DNA from 3 places in the Cobetia sp. cqz5-12 genome. Region 2 is predicted to be linked to each of the others. Evidence: predicted binding sites of a transcription regulator. Region 2 holds the regulator's gene; each other region holds the start of a gene.
The links. The regulator LexA, encoded in region 2, represses DNA repair genes until DNA is damaged. The targets are predictions, from matches to a motif close to TACTGTNTANNTANACAGTA.

Region 1 (6,489 bases), 1.1 Mb from region 2:
GATAGGCCGAGCGTGTGACCAGACGCCCACGCGCCGTGCGCATCATGAAGCCCTGCTGGATCAGGTAGGGCTCCAGCACATCCTCGATGGTATCGCGCTCTTCCCCGATGGCCGTCGCCAGTGAATCGACCCCGACTGGCCCGCCATCGAACTTCTCGATCATCGCCAACAGCAGTCGACGGTCCATGTGATCCAGGCCGTGGCTGTCGACATTGAGCATGTTGAGCGCCTTGTCGGCCACTTCCAGGGTCAAGCGACCATCCGAGCGCACTTCGGCGAAGTCACGCACCCGGCGCAGCAGGCGATTGGCGATACGTGGCGTGCCGCGGGAACGACGCGCAATCTCCAGCGCCCCTTCCATCTCGACTTCCATGCCGGAAAGCCTGGCACTGCGCGCCACGATGTCGGTGAGTGACTCGATATCGTAGAACTCGAGGCGCTGGACGATACCGAAGCGATCGCGCAGTGGCGCCGTCAGCAGCCCCGCGCGCGTCGTCGCGCCCACCAGGGTGAATCGTGGCAGTTCAAGCTTGATCGAGCGGGCCGCGGGCCCTTCACCGATCATGATGTCGAGCTGGTAATCTTCCATCGCCGGGTAGAGCACTTCCTCGACGGCCGGTGACAGGCGGTGAATCTCGTCGATGAACAGTACATCGCCTTCCTGCAGGTTGGTCAGCATCGCTGCCAGATCCCCTGCCCGCTCCAGCACCGGCCCTGAAGTCGACTTGATATCGACACTCATCTCGCTGGCGATGATATGCGCCAGTGTCGTCTTGCCGAGACCAGGTGGGCCGAAGACCAGGGTGTGATCCAGACTATCGCCTCGTCCTCGCGCGGCACTGATGAAGATCTCCATCTGCTCGCGGACGATAGGCTGTCCGATGTAATCACTCAGCGTGCGTGGCCGGTTGGCACGATCGATCCGCTCTTCCGGATCATGCGTCGCCGCGGAGATCAGTCGGTCCGACTCCATCATGATGCTTGCTCAACTCCTGATGACGCAGATCACGTACATGACGCGGGTCATGGGCCATGAACGTGCGTCAGTGGCAGGTGGCAAGGTTTGTCGGGGCTGTGCAACGATCTAGCGCATCTGCGTTCAAGCGCGCACTTTCTACCCCAGTAACCTGCCAACCCCTAGTCAATAAATCCAATCACGATGCGCCGTTTCCTTGGCGGAAACTATAGGGCGCATGTTTGCTGCCCTGGCGGGGCGTCAGCTGGCCATCTTGCGCGCCAGAGCCGCCTTGATGAGCGCTTCCGTGGAGGCGCCGGTCTCGAGACCGGAGAGCATCTTGGCTGCCTCGACAGGCTTGTAGCCCAGTGACACCAGCGCGGCTTCGGCATCCGCCAGAGGATGCGTGACCGGCGGCTGTGGCTGGGAGGCACGCGCCATTTCATCAAGACCATCATCCGCCGGCAGCGTCCAATGCTTGAGACGATCGCGCATCTCAATGATCAGACGATCCGCCGTCTTCTTGCCGACACCCGGCAGACGTGTCAGCGCCCGGCTATCTTCATCGTGAACACAGCGAATGAAATCTGACTGCTCCATTCCCGACAGAATCGCCAGCGCCAGACGCGGGCCGACACCGGAAATCTTGATCAATTCACGGAACAGACGACGCTCGGGCTCCTTGCCGAAGCCGTAGAGCAACTGCGCGTCTTCGCGCACCACCAGATGGGTGTAAAGCTGGCAATGTTCGCCCACTGCCGGCAAGCCCAACAGGGTGTTCATCGAAGCTTCCAGCTCATAACCGACACCCTGTACATCAAGCACCAGCTGCGGCGGTTGTTTTTCCAGCAATGTCCCGGTCAGACGTCCAATCATGTTGCGGCTGTCCTTGCTCGGCAGAGAACGTGTTCGGTGGAATCCTGCTGCTCGCAGGCCCGATCCTCTGCACGGATTGTTACAATGCGGGCAAGCCTACCAAAGATGAAGCGTAGGCGGCATGTCCCAGTGTCACGACGAATTTGTCGCATCTTTCTGACAGTCATACCTTGAGGAATGACACGAAGCCTGATGCCACGCGGCTTGGCACATCACGCAATCGGCTGCTGCCAGACTCGGCAGACACTCTACAAGTGACTGAAAAATCGCTATTAATTGAGCACAATACCGCATTTGTCGCTCAGCGGCATGTCAGGCGTCGGGCTCGAAGTCTCGCCAACTGCTGCTGCGCCGCACGCGGGTTCCCTTGCGTCGACTGGTATTCCCCAATCCCAAGGCTTCCAGCTGGTCATTGCCGGGCGTAAGGCGTCGACGCGCGAAACAATGCGTCAAGGCGATGGCCAGCGCATCGGCGGCATCGGCTTGTGGCGTGGCGGAAAGCTTGAGCGTATGCGTGACCATATGCTGCACCTGAGACTTCTCCGCAGCGCCGGTGCCGGTCACGGCCTGCTTGATCTGTCGCGGCCCATATTCGAATACCGGCAAGCCGTGATTGGCCGCACACACGATAGCAGCCCCGCGCGCCTGGCCCAGCTTGAGCGCAGAATCCGCGTTCTTGGACATGAAGACCTGCTCGATGGCGAATTCCGCAGGGCGATGCATGGCGATCACCTCGCTGATACCGGCATAGATCTGTGCCAGACGCTGATCCAGGCTGACCTGTGACATGCGAATGCAGCCACTGTCCACATAGCGAGGCTGAGCCGCAGAGACATCCAACACCCCATACCCGGTCAGACGTGAACCCGGGTCGATGCCAAGAATGATCATGCTGCCGCCTCGTCTTTCACACCTTCGGTCTTCGGTCTTCGCTGTCATCATCGCGCCATCGCTTTTACTGTGTATATAACCAGCCACCATGCCACAAAAAAGGCGGTGCGACACTGTCAACGCCTGACGTGAACGTCAGCAAACAGTCTCGCACCGCCTTGTCGGGCTTGCTTGCCCCCCTTGCCTATCAGGTCACAGGGGCAAACCTCCCACGGCGGGACAGCCCTTGCCTGATCGAATCAGTCCAGACGGCCCCACCAGTCACTTCCTCGGTCATGCGCCGCTGAATCAGGCCTGACCGCTTTCGTCCTCGACCTTGACCTTCTGACGCAGACGGATGTTCAGCTCCTTGAGCTGCTCACCGCTGACCACGCCCGGGGCGTCGGTCATCATGCAGCCGGCGCTCTGGGTTTTCGGGAAGGCAATCACTTCACGAATGGTCTTGGCGCCGGTCATCAGCATCACCAGACGGTCGAGACCGAAGGCCAGACCACCATGGGGCGGCGCGCCGAACTTCAGGGCGTCGAGCAGGAAGCCGAACTTCTCTTCCGCTTCTTCTTCACCGATGCCCAGCACTTCGAACACGGTACGCTGCATGGCCTGATCGTGAATACGGATGGAGCCGCCACCCAGCTCGGTGCCGTTGATGACCATGTCGTAGGCGCGAGACAGTGCCGCTTCCGGGTTGGCCTTGAGCTCTTCCGGCGTGCAGGACGGTGCGGTGAACGGGTGGTGAAGCGCGCTCAGGCGGCCATTGGCATCGGCTTCGAACATCGGGAAGTCGACGACCCACAGCGGTGCCCACTCGCGAGTGTAGAGGTTGAGGTCTTCGCCCAGCTTGACGCGCAGCGCACCGATGGCCTCGGCCACGATGTTGGCCTTGTCAGCGCCGAAGAACACGATGTCGCCATCGACGGCGCCACAGCGGTCCAGCACTTCATCCACGACGTCTTCCATGAACTTGACGATCGGCGACTGCAGCCCCTCGATGCCCTTGGCACGTTCGTTGACCTTGATCCATGCCAGGCCCTTGGCACCGTAGATGCCGACGAACTTGGTGTAGGCGTCGATTTCCTTGCGAGACAGGCTGGCACCGCCCGGAACACGGAGTGCGGCGACACGGCCCTTGTCGTCCTTGGCCGGACCGGAGAAGACCTTGAAGTCCACGCCGCTCATCAGGTCATCGACATCGACCAGTTCCAGCGGGATGCGCAGGTCCGGCTTGTCGGAACCGAAGCGGCTGATGGCCTCGGAATACGGCATGGTCGGGAAGTCACCCAGCTCGACATCGAGCACTTCCTTGTAGAGGCCACGGATCATGGTCTCGGTCATGCCCATGATGTCCTGCTCGTCGACGAAGCTGGCTTCGAGGTCGATCTGGGTGAACTCCGGCTGACGGTCGGCGCGCAGATCTTCATCACGGAAGCATTTGGCGATCTGGTAGTAACGATCGACACCAGCGACCATCAGCAGCTGCTTGAACAGCTGCGGGGACTGCGGCAGCGCGAAGAAGCTGCCGGCGTAGGTACGGCTCGGCACCAGATAGTCACGTGCGCCTTCCGGCGTGGCACGTGTCAGGATCGGGGTTTCGATGTCGAGGAAGCCCAGGGCTTCGAGCTGGGCGCGCACGCTGTGAGTGATGCGCGAGCGCAGACGCAGCTTCTCGATCATGTCGGGACGACGCAGGTCGACATAACGATACTTGAGGCGCACTTCCTCACCGACCTTGTTGTGGTCGTCGAGCTGGAACGGCGGCGTCTGTGCGGTGTTGAGCACTTCGACGTCCTTGGCCAGCACTTCGATCATGCCTGTCGGCATGTTCGGGTTCTGGGTGCCTTCCGGGCGCAGACGGATGCGGCCCTTGATACGCAGCACGAACTCGCTGCGCGCCTTGTCGGCAGTGGCGAAGGCATCGACGGTGTCCGGATCGACGACGATCTGGGCAATGCCATCACGGTCGCGCATGTCGAGGAAGATGACGCCACCGTGGTCGCGACGGCGGTGCACCCACCCGCACAGAGTGACATCCTGATCGATCAGGGTCTCGTTCAGTTTGCCGCAATAGTGGCTGCGCATGTTGATTCCTTGTTGCTCAAATTCATGATCGACGCGCTGATGCGCATCTGTCTCAGAGGGCCTGCCGTTGGCGATGAGGGTCAAGGGTACCCGTTGGGCGCCCTTGACCCTCATCACGCTGATGCCTGACGCACTATCCCAGCTGCATCAGGCGGTGCTGTCGCTACCACCGGCCAGATTCTTCTTGCTGCCGGACTTGAAATCCGTCTCGTACCAGCCACTGCCTGCCAGACGGAAGCCGGAGGCGGAGACCAGCTTCTCGAGCTGGTCCGTCTTGCATTCCGGGCACTCCGTCAGCGGCGCAGCGCTGATCTTCTGCAACTTGTCCATCCGATGGCCACAGGCCTTGCAGTGGTATTCATAGATCGGCATGGTCTTCTTTCCTGACAATACTGGTCACGGGGCTGTCTGAGCACCGTGAACCATGACAATGTTATGCCTTGCGGCGCGTCTTGCGTTCAGCGCACCTGCAGCCCCAACATGAGAGCTTTCGCAAGCACCAGCAAGAGACGCCTACAATAAGGCCAGTTGAGCGGCTTTCAAGTCAAAGCGAAAGGGGCACATTATAGCGTGCTCGGCCCCGTGCGGGGCAACACCCAAGCACAAACCGGCCCAGACACCACGTACTCGTCATTCCGGGGCCAGCCTTTCTGTCTTTTTGTCTATCTTCCTACGCCATCATGAGGCACCCATGTCCGATCACGATCGTACTTCGCAGTCTCCCTCTCATTCCTCCACGCCTTCTTCCTCCCACTGCGAGCCCGCCTCGTCCACCAGTGCCCCGCAGGCCGTCATGCTCGATGCCGGTTCCGTCGGTGACGGGCTGGACTTCTCGCGCCTCGAGGCCCGCCTGGAGGGATTGGCCTGCCATGACGCCACCGCGCCCGAGGAAGTGGTGCCACGAATGAGCGGTGCCTCCATCGTGCTGGTCAACAAGGTACGCATCGAGGCGCACCATATGGATGAGCTGCCGACCCTCAAGCTGATCGCGGTGATGGCGACCGGTACCAACAACATCGACATGGCGGCCGCCGAAGCACGCGGCATTCGGGTCATGAACGTCAATGCCTATGGCACTCACTCGGTGGCGCAGCACACCTGGATGCTGCTACTGGCACTGGCTGGCCGCCTGCCGGAATACCAGACCGACATCGCTGCGGGCGAGTGGCAACGCAGCCCGACCTTCTGCCTGATGGGCCGCCCCGTGGTGCAGCTGTCCGGCAAGCATCTGGTCATCGTCGGCAAGGGGGAGCTGGGCACCGCGGTGGGTAGGCTGGCCGAGGCATTCGGTATGCGTGTGACCTTTGCCGCTCGTCCGGGCACTGCCCCCACCGCCGAGCGCCCCGCGCTGGAAAGTCTGCTGCCCCAGGCTGACGCCATCAGCCTGCACTGCCCGCTGACACCGGAAACGCAGCATCTGATCGATGAACAGGCGCTCGCCGCCATGAAGACTGGTGCACTGCTGGTCAATTGTGCCCGCGGGGGCATCATCGACGAGGATGCAGCCCTGGAAGCACTGGCCACCGGACAACTCGGCGGCCTGGCGGTAGATAGCCTACCGGAGGAGCCGCCACGTGAAGGCCACTCACTGCTCTCGGCTCTGGAAAGCCAGCACCATTCGGCGAGTGCGCCCTTGAACCTGATCGTCACGCCGCACAATGCCTGGATCAGCCAGGAGGCGCGCCAGAACA
Region 2 (6,489 bases):
ACTCAGAGGCCGACGACGTGTCAGACGCCTCGGCACTGCCAAGCGTGCCCGAGGGCATGGCAACCTGCTGTGATGCCTGGCTGGCCGCCATCGATTCGAGCCGCGCGTGGGTGCGCCGCCAGCGTGCCAGCCCCACCAGGCCATCCAGCGTCGGGCGAGCCCGCGCATAGCGCAACCGCGCCTGGCGCTTGCCTCGGTGGCGCTGCTCATCGTCATCGAGGCTGTCGAGCACTTCGCGCGCGGCGGCCGGGTCATTGCAGACCAGCGCCATGTCACAGCCGGCGTCCAGCGCCAGGCGCGCACGCTCTGCCGGGCCACCTTCCGCGACTGCCGCCGCCATGCCCAGATCATCGGAGAAGATGGCGCCCTTGAAGCCGAACTCTTCGCGCAGCAGGCCCAACCAGCTGGGCGAGAAACCCGCGGGACGTGCATCGAAATCCGGATAGACCACATGCGCCGGCATCACGCCGCCCAGACGCTCGGCGAGGGCCGCGAAGGGCTTGAGATCATGTTCGCGCAGCTCGCGGAACGGACGCGGGTCGACCACGCGCTCCAGATGGGTATCGGCCGAGATGCCACCATGCCCCGGGTAATGCTTGCCGACGGCGGACATGCCCGCCTCCTGCAGCCCATCGATGAAGGCGCCGCCCACCGCGATGACGTCTTCCGGCGTGGCGCCGAAGCTGCGATCACCAATGATGGTCGAGCCCGCCACATCGATATCCAGCACCGGCGCAAAGGTGATATCACAGCCGATGGCTGCCATTTCCATGCCCAGCAGCCAGCCGGCATCGCGTGCCAGACCCAGGCCTGCGGCCTGGGCGTCTTCGCCGCAACCATCACAGTCACGGCCGAGACAGCACTGTGCCAGGCTGCGCATCGATGGCAGGCGTGTCACGCCCTCGCGCAGACGCTGGACGCGCCCGCCCTCCTGATCGATGGCGATCAGCAGGTGGGGATTCACGCTGCGAATCTCGCGGCTCAGCTCCAGCACCTGCTCAGGAGAAGCGCAGTTGCGCGCAAACAGGATGACGCCCCCGACGGCAGGGCGTGCCAGCAGTTCACGTTCGTCGCGGGCGAGGGTCAGCCCCGCAACATCGACCATTACGGAGCCCAGTGGCTGTGTCATGTCATCCTTCCTGTCCATGGCCTGCGGCAGTGATGTCCCGTGTAGAGAGGAATCACGACCGCCAGGACTTCATGTCTTTTACGGGGCTTGGCAGCCTGGAAGAAACGTGATGAATCAGGCTGCCAGCGCGAGGAAAGGCGCAATTCTAGCCGACTGAACCCCTATCGAACAGTCGCGACCAGCTGCACCCCGGCAAGGGACTGCCACACGGATTTCGGTGACGGCTCATGGAGGGTATCAGACTCGGACACCAACGCCTTCAGACATGCAGCAGCACCGGTGTGCCGGGCACGGCCTCGGCAAAGAGTCGCAGCAGGTCGTCATCACGCAAGCGAATGCAGCCGTGGGACGCCGCGACGCCCATGGGTTCCGTGCTGGGCGTGCCATGAAAATAGATGTAGCGGCGCAGACTATCGACCCGCTCACCGCGGGCATTGCGACCGCGATTGAGGCCGGGCTCGCGGCCGCTGAGCCACAGAATGCGCGTCAGGATCCAGTCACGCTCAGGATGCTCTAAGGCAAGCTCAGGCGTGAACACCTCACCCGTGAAGCGCCGTCCGCGATAGACGGCGCCACGCGGATTGCCCGCCCCGATGGCGGCACGAATCACATGCCAGCCGGTTGGCGTGCAACCGCTGCCGTCGAGCTCGCCGATACCGTTGAGGCCGCTGGAGATCGCGCAGGCGTGCACCAGCGCGTCAGGGCCGGCCGCGGGGGGCGGCGCATCACGACTGCCACTCGGCGCGTCATTGCGTATCTCGAGGCTCTGGCGTGAGAGATCCACCGCGACCCAGCAGGCCATCAGCTGGCCGCCTGGGTGACCGCCTCACCATCCCCGAGCGAGGCCGGCAACGGCGCTGCCATCGCCGCGACCACCACCGGCCGCATGTGCTGAATCAGCTCACGCACCGTGGTGTGATGGCCGTATTCGGCCTCCTCGATATCGCGCAGTGCATCCAGGCCCGAGAAGGTGAAGATCACGCTGCCGAGCATGAAGTGCAGGCGCCAGAAGCGCTCGTTGTCCGGCAGATCAGGCGTCGCCAGCTTCAGAAGCTCGGCGAAGCGGCTGAAGACCGTGCCGTAATGCTCGCGGATATAGCGCCGCATGTGGCCCTGCCCCTGGGTATAGGCCAGCCCAAGCAGGCGCATGAAGGTACGCAGGCTGTTGCGCTCGGCCGGCACCTCCAGCACGGTGCGCGCCATCACCTCCAGCAGGACCTCCAGCGGCACCTGACGCCCGGCGTATTGCTGCTCGACGCTGTCGAGTGCCGCGTGGAAACGCTCACTGAACGGATCGAGATAGCGCGCGAAGACCGCCTGGATCAGCGATTTCTTGGAGCCGAAGTGGTAGTTCACCGCCGCCAGATTGACCTTGGCCTTGCTGGTGATGTTGCGCAGTGAGGTCTCGGCGAAGCCGCGCTCGGCGAACAGCACCTCGGCAGTATCGAGGATGCGGGTAACGGTATCGGTCTGGGCCATGGGCGGAACCCTTGTCAGGTAGAAAAGGACTGGAGTCGTAGGTCACGGCGCAAGCCCCGCACGGCGACTCTCTCATGAGGTGGTGCTGGTTCACGGCAAGGCCGCGTACGATCAAGGCATGTTCGAACACGGCCCGCTCGAGCACGGCATGTTTGATCATGCCTCGACCGGCCACCGCCATCGACGAACATTCGTTTGAAACACTTTGATTCTAGCGCGCCATGCCATGACTGACAATTCTCTCGCGTTTCAAACGCCAGAGGTTTAGCCAAGACTGATATTCGCTGAACGCTGACCGTGGCGATCCAAGGACTCGCAATATCCGTCCCTCCCAGACAGCCCGCCTGACCTCATCAGCAGAGCCTTTGACATCGGGCAAGCAAGGTCACCAGACAGCGATCTCTCGACGACTACCTGCCCTTTGAGGCCACCACGCAAGCCACGATGCCTTGCATGACCGCCATGACTGGATACAATGACAGTTGTATGGATGCACACCCCGTGCCGTCAGCTCAAGATGCCGCCCAGGCCAAAGGCAATGCCATGACCCAGCCGCTTACTCCGCGCCAGCAGGATGTCTTCGACTTCATCATCAAGACCATCAAGTCCTCTGGCTACCCGCCGACGCGGGCCGAAATCGCCCAGGCGCTGGGCTTCCGCTCGCCGAATGCCGCCGAGGAGCATCTGCGCGCCCTCAAGCGCAAGGGCGCCATCGAGATGGTGCCGGGCACCTCACGCGGCATTCGCGTGCCGTCGCTGGCTGACGTCGACGACAGCGCCAACGATGGCCTGCCGGTGATCGGGGAAGTGGCTGCCGGCAGCCCGATTCTTGCCAGCGAGCATATCGACCGCCACTGTCCGCTGCCGAGTGACTACTTCTCGCCGGCTGCCGACTACCTGCTGCGTGTGCGCGGCGTGTCGATGAAGGATGTGGGGATTCTGGAAGGCGACCTGCTGGCCGTACACCGCACCACCAGCGTGCGTGACGGCCAGATCGTGGTGGCCCGCCTGGGGGATGAAGTCACCGTCAAGCGCTTCCGCCGTGACGGGCACTACGTATGGCTGGAAGCCGAAAACGAGGACTTCTCGCCGATCAAGGTCGACCTGCGCACGGACAGTCTGGAGATCGAGGGTCTCGGGGTGGGCGTCATCCGCGATGGTGGCCTGCACTGAGGCCTTGACCAGCAGCGCTTTGCCCAGCAGAAAAGCCGCACGCATCGCACAAAAAAACCCGCCTCGAGGCGGGTTTTTTTGTGCGCGAAGCATGAGCGATGAATCAGTGCACGATGCCTTCTGACTGCTCGTCCTCGTCTTCTTCGCCATCCCAGAGGCGAGTCCGGGTGATGGCGTGGTCGATCATCTCACGCGCGACCTCGAAACGATTGTCACGCAGCAGATCAGCGGCCTCGTCCGAAATGCGAATGCTGAGCAGCGGCTCACCTTCGCTTTCCGCGGCGCGCAGAATCACTTCACCATCTTCCATTTGCACAATTTCAAGTACGGCGGGATCGGACACGTCATTCCTCCTGCACGGCATCTCGCGAGATACCGGCGTCGTTGTAATCGTCAGCGCGACGGCTGGCAAGCCCGGCACCGCGCTGCCATCAGCGACGCAGAAAAAAGTACGACCACAGCCAGAGCCATGGTCGTACCGGAGAATGCAGGGCTTGCCACAATGCGATCAGTCTAGCACCCGTGAAGGCGAAACGTCACCCGATTGCCATCCGCCAGTCATCACCAGCGTGCAGCACCAGATCAACGCCTGAACCTACCACTCGACACTCGACTCGCGCAGCTGCGGCAGCAGCGCCTTGAATGCCGTGATGGCAGCGCTGAGCCGCTCGGCCAGCGAGGCGTTCGAAGCTGCCGCGATGATCAGGCCATCACCACGCGAGCGCGATTCCTCGCGGCGAGCGGCACCGTCCTCTTCATGCAGGCGGGTCACATCCGCGACCAGCTCAGACAACCAGCTGTCGGGACGCTCCAGCAGGCTGCGCAGCTGCTCGACCTCGGCAATGGGCGTCGGCGGGGTGGAAAGGCGCTCACGCCAGCCACCCTGCGGCCAGCGCGCTGTCACGGCACACTCTTCCAGCAATGACGCCAGCGCAAGCTCCAGTAGGGCGAGCGCGCCCTCCTCACCGGCCATGCGTCGTGCCACGGCATGCTCATCGTCGCCAGAGGCTGCTGACTGGGCCAGCAGCAACTCGGCCTGATACAGCAGCTGATTGGTACGGGCACGCTGGCTCATCAGCTCTTGGCTCCCTTGCGCTTGTCCTCGACGACCCAGCGGCCGTTGTCATAGGTCGCCTTCCAACCGGTCGCCTTGCCTTCCTCATCGGTCATGACGTATTGAGCCTTGACCTTGCGCGAGAAGCGAATCTGCGCCGGACGTCCGTCCGGGTCCTGATCCGGGGCATCAAGAATGAAGTGATACTTCTCCGGCAGCTCGTCGGCATGCGCCTTGAGCTCCTTGACCAGCGGCGGACGCGTCTCGCGATTCTTCGGGAACTGACTGGCCGCCAGGAACAGGCCACTGGCGCCATCGCGCAGTACGTAGTGGTCCTCGACCTTGACGCAGGCAAGTTCCGGCATCGGAATCGGGTCCATCTTCGGCGGCGCTACCTCACCGGACTTGAGCAGCTTGCGGGTGTTCTTGCAATTCTCGTTGGTGCAGCCGAAGTACTTGCCGAAACGCCCGGTCTTGAGCTGCATGTCGGAGCCGCACTTGTCGCACTCGATCACCGGGCCATCGTAACCCTTGATGCGGAACTGTCCTTCCTCGACCTCGTGACCGACACAGTCCGGGCTATTGCCGCAGACGTGCAGCTTGCGCTGCTCATCGATCAGGTAGCTGTCCATCGCGGTGGCGCAGATCGGGCAGCGACGCTTGGCGCGCAGCGCATCCGTCTCGGCATCTTCACCGGCATCGGCCGCCACGGCTTCATCGCCCGGCAGCAGATCGATGGTGGTCTTGCAGCGCTCCTTGGGCGGCAGGTTGTAGCCGGAACAACCCAGGAAGACCCCGGTGGAGGCGGTACGGATCTGCATCTCGCGCCCACAGGTCGGGCAGGCGATGTCCGTCGGCACCGGCTGGTTCGGACGCATGCCCTCTTCGGACTGGGCGTGGTCCAGCTCGGCCTTGAACTCGGCGTAGAAGGTGTCCAGCAGCTCGCGCCAGTTGCGCCCGCCATTGGCCACCTCATCGAGATAGTCTTCCATGCGCGCCGTGAAGCCGAAGTCCATCAGGTCCTTGAAGGACTCGCTGAGGCGATCGGTGACGATGTCGCCCAGCTTCTCGGCATAGAAGCGACGGTTTTCCAGCGCCACGTAGCCACGGTCCTGGATGGTGGAGATGATGGCGGCATAGGTGGACGGACGGCCGATACCGCGCTTCTCCAGCTCCTTGACCAGGCTGGCCTCGGTGTATCGCGCCGTGGGCTTGGTGAAGTGCTGCAGCGGCTGCAGCTCGACAAGGTCCAGCTTCTCGCCGATGGCAAGATCCGGCAGCGACTGATCCTCTTCCTTCTTGCCCATCGGCTTCATGACACGCGTGTAGCCGTCGAACTTGAGCACACGGCCCTTGGCACGCAGCTCGTAGCCATCCACTTCGATGGTCAGCGTGGAGGACAGGTATTCGGCCGGCAGCATCTGACAGGCCACGAACTGACGCCAGATCAACTCATACAGACGCTCGGCGTCACGCTCCATACCGGCGAGATCGGTGGCGCGGCGCGACACTTCGGAAGGACGAATCGCTTCGTGCGCTTCCTGGGCGCCCTCCTTGCTGGAGTAGACGTTGGCCGCTTCCGGCAGGTAGTTGCTGCCGTATTCTTCGCTGATGAAGTCACGCGCCGTGGCCACCGCGTCCGCCGACAGATTGG
Region 3 (6,489 bases), 850 kb from region 2:
CGCCCTGACCATCGACACCGGCATGACCGAACTGGTCATAGGCGGCGCGCTTGTCAGCATCGGACAGCACTTCGTAGGCTTCAGAGACTTCACGGAACTTCTCGGCCGAAGTTTCATCATCCGGGTTACGGTCCGGGTGATGCTTCTGGGCCAGGCGTCGGTACGCCTTCTTGATGTCCTTGGTGTCGGCGCCACGCTCGACACCAAGCACTTCGTAATAATCACGCTTGGACATGGATCAGGTCCGCCTGGATTGCTGGCAGCCTGAGGCTGCCGGTCTGTTCTGGAATGCCGGTTGTCACCGGTGGCTTGCGGCCAGCGCAAGGCGCCACCGATGCAAACGACAACGCGGGACACCTTCACAAGGCTCCCGCGCTGTCATCAGACGTCGTTCAAGAAATCCCTCAGGACTTCTTGTCGTCGTTGACTTCCTCGTACTCGGCGTCAACCACGTCGTCGTCCTGCTTCTTGCCAGCCTGACCTTCGGCAGCCTGCTCACCCTGGGCGCCCTGCTCGGCGTAGAGCTTCTGCGCCAGGTTGCCGGACGCTTCGGTCAGTGCATCCAGCTTGGCCTGGATCGCATCCTTGTCGTCGCCTTTCAGGGCTTCTTCCAGCTCGGAGATCGCCGTCTCGATGGCTTCCTTCTCGCTGGCTTCGGCCTTGTCACCGGCTTCGGTCAGGGTCTTCTTGGTCGCGTGAATCATGCCGTCGGCCTGATTGCGCAGCTGGACCATTTCCTCGAACTTCTTGTCTTCGTCGGCGTTGGCTTCCGCGTCACGCACCATCTGTTCGATCTCTTCGTCGGACAGGCCGCCGGAAGACTTGATGACGATGGACTGTTCCTTGCCGGTCGCCTTGTCCTTGGCGGACACGTTCAGGATACCGTTGGCATCCAGGTCGAAGGCGACTTCGATCTGCGGCACGCCGCGCGGTGCCGGCGGAATGTCGGCCAGGTCGAAGCGACCCAGAGACTTGTTCTGCGCGGCCTGCTTGCGCTCACCCTGCAGGACGTGGATGGTCACCGCGCCCTGGTTGTCGTCAGCGGTGGAGAACACCTGAGACTTCTTGGTCGGGATGGTGGTGTTCTTCTCGATCAGCGGCGTCAGCACGCCACCCATGGTCTCGATACCAAGGGTCAGCGGCGTCACGTCCAGCAGCAGCACGTCCTTGACGTCGCCACCCAGCACGCCGCCCTGGATACCAGCACCGACAGCGACCGCTTCATCCGGGTTGACGTCCTTGCGCGCTTCCTTGCCGAAGAACTCGGCCACCTTGGACTGCACCAGCGGCATACGGGTCTGACCACCGACCAGGATGACGTCGTCGATCTCGGAGGCGGACAGGCCAGCGTCGGACAGTGCGGTCTGGCACGGCTTCAGAGAGCGTGCGACCAGGTCGTCGACCAGAGACTCGAGCTTGGAACGGGTCACCTTGACGTTCAGGTGCTTCGGACCGGTATTGTCAGCCGTGATGTACGGCAGGTTCACGTCGGTCTGCTGCGCGCTGGACAGCTCGATCTTGGCCTTCTCGGCGGCTTCCTTCAGACGCTGCATGGCGAGGTTGTCGCCGGACAGATCGATACCGCTGTCTGCCTTGAACTGGTCAACCAGGTAGTTGATCAGGTGCATGTCGAAATCTTCACCACCCAGGAAGGTGTCGCCGTTGGTGGCGAGCACTTCGAACTGGGTCTCACCGTCGACGTCGGCGACTTCGATGATGGAGATATCGAAGGTACCGCCGCCCAGGTCGTAGACCGCGATGGTCTTGTCGCCACGAGACTTGTCCATGCCGTAGGCGAGGGCTGCGGCAGTCGGCTCGTTGATGATGCGCTTGACGTCGAGACCCGCGATGCGGCCGGCGTCCTTGGTCGCCTGACGCTGGGAGTCGTTGAAGTAGGCCGGCACGGTGATGACGGCTTCGGTGACTTCTTCACCGAGGTAGTCTTCCGCAGTCTTCTTCATCTTCTTGAGGATTTCCGCACTGATCTGCGGCGGTGCCATCTTCTTGTCTTTCACCTGCACCCAGGCGTCGCCGTTGTCGGCTTCGACAATCTTGTACGGCACCATCTTGATGTCTTTCTGAACCACATCATCCTTGAACTTGCGACCGATCAGGCGCTTGACCGCGAAGAGAGTGTTCTCCGGGTTGGTCACTGCCTGACGCTTGGCCGACTGGCCGACCAGAATCTCGTTGTCGTCGGTGTAAGCGATGATGGACGGTGTGGTGCGACCGCCTTCAGCGTTTTCGATGACCTTGGTTTTCTCGCCGTCGAGCACTGCCACACAGGAGTTGGTAGTCCCCAAGTCAATACCGATGATGCGTCCCATAATCGTATACCTCGAATCTGTTGCTAGCCTGAAAGATAAGTCTGGATATCGGCACCTTGTGTCGGTGCCTGAACTTGTTTCTCTAGATGGGGTCGCGTGTCAGGGTTTCAAGACCCGGCCGGGCAAATTTTCCCGGGCCGGATCGCCCTGAGCCCCCCACAGGGCGCGATCCAACGCCGATCGGGCGTCGAGAGCGCGCAGGCCTCAGGAGGCCTTGCTGACTGCCACCATCGCCGGACGCACCAGGCGGCCATTGAGGGTGTAACCCTTCTGCATCACGTCGATGACGCTGTTCGGCTCCGCGTCCGGGGACGGCACCATGGCGACAGCCTGATGGTATTCCGGATCGAAGGGCTCGCCGTGCGGATCCAGCTGCTCGACGCCTGACTTGTTCAGGGCATCCAACTGCATTTTCAAGGTCATCTCGATGCCTTCGACGTGGGTCTTGGCCGCTTCGTCATCGGACATGGATTCCAGCGCCTTCTCGAGGGAATCCACCACCGGCAGCATTTCCTTGACGAACTTCTCCAGCGCGAACTTGCGCGCCTTCTCGGCGTCCTGCTCGGCACGACGGCGCGCGTTCTGCGCATCGGCAGCCGCACGCAGCGCCTGGTCCTTGGCTTCCTTGACGGCCTGCTCAAGCTCTTCGACCTGAGCGGCCAGCATCTCGGCCTCCGGGTTGTCCACCAGAGTGCCTTCGGCGCCGGTATCGTCGGCATCCAGTACGTTGTCGATCACTTCACCTTCCGGCGTTTCCGGCTGCGGCTCGGCATCGCGAGCGGCACGCTGAAGCTCTTCATCCATCGGGGTCTGCGGGTCCTGAGCCATGCTGATCTCCTGCGGGCCGACGTCTGTGCGCCATTGCCCTGATTCGTGGCCTGCTGAGTCTGTCGCGAAGCATCACGCGCACTGGGCTGACAGACAGGCCATGAGTTGCCTTGAGAGGCAGCAAGGCCAGGCCATTGCTGCCGACTGAAAGTGTCAGTGCCTCTATATGGGGACAGCACATCGCTTCTCAAGCCTTGCCGCGGGCTTTTCTCACCACTGAGTCCGGCATGGATTGAAGGCCACCCGAACGTGCTGTATAAAAAGCCATGTTCACTGTATAAACATACTGTATGGCGACACCGTAGCCCGCCCATCGAGTCCGGGTCCGCTGATGTTCTCCCAGCACGGCGTACGTCAAAGCCCCCTCGGAGGTAGTCATGCTGCTGCAACTCGCCATCCAAGATTTTGCCATCGTCGAAACGCTGGAACTCGATTTCCGCCGTGGCATGACCGCCATCACCGGCGAGACCGGTGCCGGCAAGTCCATCCTGCTCGGCGCCCTTGGCCTGTGCCTGGGCGAGCGCGCCGATGCCGGCAGCGTACGGCATGGCGCCGACCGCGCCGACCTCATCGCGCGTTTCGATATCAGTGACCTTGGCGACGCCCGTCAGTGGCTGGATGAGCGCGAACTGGGCAGCGATGACTGCCTGCTGCGTCGTGTCATCACTGCCAGCGGCCGCTCCAAGGCCTGGATCAACGGCACGCCCTGTACCATCGCCGACCTGCGCGAGCTGGGCGAGCACCTGATCGACATCCACTCCCAGCACGCCCACCACTCCCTGCTCAAGGAAGAGACGCATCTGCGTCAGCTCGACGAATATGCGGGCCTGGAGACTCAGGCTGCCCAGTTGCGCGAGGACTTCCGCCACTGGCAGGAGGCGCACCGGCGCCTCAAGCGCATGAGCAATGATGGCGATGAGGTGCGTGCACGTCGCCAGCTGCTGCGCTACCAGGTCGAGGAGCTCGATGAACTGGCGCTGTGCGAAGGGGAACTGGAAGCCCTGGAGCAGGAGCAGGAAACGCTGGCCAATGCCGAGCAGATTCTGGCCGAGGCGCAGTCCGCCGCCGAGTGCTGTGATCACGATGAAGAAGGTGCGTTGTCACGCCTCAATCAGGCCCTGGCCCGCCTGGCGCATCTGCCGGGCAACGAGCACGGCTCACTGGCCAGTGCGCTGGGCATGCTCGAGGAAGCGCGCATCCAGATAGAAGAAGCGGCGCGTGAGCTGCACCGCTTCGTGGAAGTCACCGAACTCGACCCCGAGCGCCTCGCCTTCGTCGATGAGCGCCTGAGCCGCATTCATCAGATCGCGCGCAAGCATCATGTGATGCCGGACGAGCTGCATGGCCTTCATCAGCGCCTGAGCGAAGAACTCGACGGCCTGGGTGGCGATGAGGAAGCCATTGAAGCCTTGCGCGAAGAAGTGGCTCAGCGTCGTGAGGCCTGGAAGGGGCTGGCGAGTGAAGTGAGCGCCAGACGCGCCACCGCCGCCCCGCAGCTGGCCAGCGACATCCAGGACCAGCTGGCCTTCCTTGGCATGGGCAAGGCCACCTTCGAGGTCGCCATCGAGGCGCGGGAGCGCCCGCAGCCGGAAGGCATGGAGCGTATCCACTTCCGCATCAGCGCCAACCCGGGCCAGCCGCCACGTGCGCTGGCCAAGGTCGCCTCCGGCGGTGAGCTGTCGCGTGTGTCGCTCGCCATCCAGGTCGTGGCCGCCAGCCGCTCGACCATCCCCAGCCTGGTCTTCGATGAAGTCGATGTCGGCATCTCCGGCGCCACCGCCGAGATCGTCGGCCAGCTGCTGCGTCGATTGGGCGACAAGGGCCAGGTGCTGACCGTCACGCACCTGCCGCAGGTCGCCGCACAGGCGCATCAGCACCTGCATATAGAGAAGCAGGCCGAGAAGGACACGACCCGCACCCATATGGCACTGCTGGATGAAAGCGGCCGCGTGCGCGAGCTGGCACGCATGCTGGGCGGCATCCACCTCTCCGAGCAGACCCTCGCCCATGCCCGCGAGATGCTCGGCGCTGCCGACAGCCGCCACTGAGCGCTGTCGTCAAAGTCGCCGTTCATGCACTGCCAGCGACGTCCATTCGTCCAATGATGCTCCTCAACAAGACGAACGCCAGAGTCATGGATCGAGAAAACATGAACGCCAGATACACGAACGGCCGCCCTCAGGGGCGGCCGTTCGTGTATCTGGCCGGAGAAGGCTCGCCGGCCACGTCATCCCTGACGCAACCCGCGTCAGCTATCGCTCTTGTCACCCTTGGGGCGCACGTAGAGCACTAGCGCATGTTCGACCAGCTCATAGCCGTGCTCCTCGACGATCTCGCGCTGACGGCGCTCGATCTCGGGATCACAGAACTCTATGATCTCGCCGCTGTCCAGACATACCATGTGGTCATGGTGTTCTTCCTGGGACAGTTCGAAGACGGCGTGACCGCCATCGAAGTTGTGACGCATCACCAGTCCCGCTGTTTCAAACTGGGTGAGCACACGATAAACCGTCGCCAGACCGACATCTTCGCCAGCCTCAAGCAACGCCTTGTACACGTCCTCGGCACTCAGGTGTCGATCCGTCGATTTCTCGAGGATCTGCAGGATCTTGACTCGCGGTAGGGTTACCTTGAGTCCCGCCTTGCGCAGTTCATGGTTCTGATCGGCCATGCTGGGGTACTCTTCGCAGTCGCTTGATGTATCAGGTATGATCGGCCAAGGCAAAACGATAGGGAATCTTCAGGGCAAATGCAAAACTTGATCAAAACAGTCGCCTTTTGCAGCGCCCTGTCGCTGCTCACCGGGTGCAGCTACTTCAGCGTCTACAAGCGCGACCTTCCTCAGGGCAACCTGATCAAGCCGGAAATGGTCGAGCAATTGAAGCCGGGCATGAGCCGCGAACAGGTCATCTACGTGATGGGCTCACCGCTGCTGACCGCCCCCTTCAGTGAGGATAGCTGGGATTACGTCTATCGCCTCAAGAAAGCGGATGGCGAAATCATCAACAAGCGCGTGACGTTGACCTTCGCAGGCGACTCACTCTCCAAAATCGACAAGAGTGGCGACATCGACCAGGAAACCGTCATCGTGCCGGACCTGGACATCGACCCTCGCGCGGCACAGCCTAACCGTGCTGAATCCAAGGCAGGCGCAGCCGACCTGCCTGAAGAGCGTTGATCACTGTCCTCTTCACTCAGTGACAAGCCAGAAAAACAGCGGGGCACCTCTCAAGGTGCCCCGCTGTTTTTGATGCTCACCTGCGCCTCGTCTCATTGACCGGCGCGAGCAGCCTTGTCGGCGCGCCGCTTGCGCGCAAGCTTGGGGTCGGTGATC

Region 1: ruvC (crossover junction endodeoxyribonuclease RuvC) is a predicted target of LexA. The motif match lies at 2,788-2,807, and genes of this name have one in related genera.
Region 3: recN (DNA repair protein RecN) is a predicted target of LexA. The motif match lies at 3,427-3,446, and genes of this name have one in related genera.

The regions. Positions count from the first base shown of each region.
Region 1 covers NZ_CP044522.1:2,064,434-2,070,922, reverse strand. Annotated here, with positions in the region: gene ruvB (Holliday junction branch migration DNA helicase RuvB) at 1-976, opposite strand, end outside; gene ruvA (Holliday junction branch migration protein RuvA) at 1,217-1,831, opposite strand; gene ruvC (crossover junction endodeoxyribonuclease RuvC) at 2,144-2,722, opposite strand; gene aspS (aspartate--tRNA ligase) at 3,011-4,798, opposite strand; gene F8A90_RS08740 (FmdB family zinc ribbon protein) at 4,946-5,170, opposite strand; gene F8A90_RS08735 (D-2-hydroxyacid dehydrogenase) at 5,490-6,489, shown strand, end outside.
Region 2 covers NZ_CP044522.1:984,831-991,319, reverse strand. Annotated here, with positions in the region: gene nagZ (beta-N-acetylhexosaminidase) at 1-1,129, opposite strand, end outside; gene F8A90_RS04240 (L,D-transpeptidase) at 1,389-1,931, opposite strand; gene F8A90_RS04235 (TetR/AcrR family transcriptional regulator) at 1,931-2,608, opposite strand; gene lexA (transcriptional repressor LexA) at 3,152-3,781, shown strand; gene F8A90_RS04225 (hypothetical protein) at 3,885-4,124, opposite strand; gene F8A90_RS04220 (DUF6586 family protein) at 4,377-4,856, opposite strand; gene topA (type I DNA topoisomerase) at 4,856-6,489, opposite strand, start outside.
Region 3 covers NZ_CP044522.1:137,066-143,554, reverse strand. Annotated here, with positions in the region: gene dnaJ (molecular chaperone DnaJ) at 1-235, opposite strand, end outside; gene dnaK (molecular chaperone DnaK) at 405-2,327, opposite strand; gene grpE (nucleotide exchange factor GrpE) at 2,532-3,155, opposite strand; gene recN (DNA repair protein RecN) at 3,533-5,203, shown strand; gene fur (ferric iron uptake transcriptional regulator) at 5,404-5,826, opposite strand; gene F8A90_RS00635 (outer membrane protein assembly factor BamE) at 5,905-6,333, shown strand; gene F8A90_RS00630 (RnfH family protein) at 6,426-6,489, opposite strand, start outside.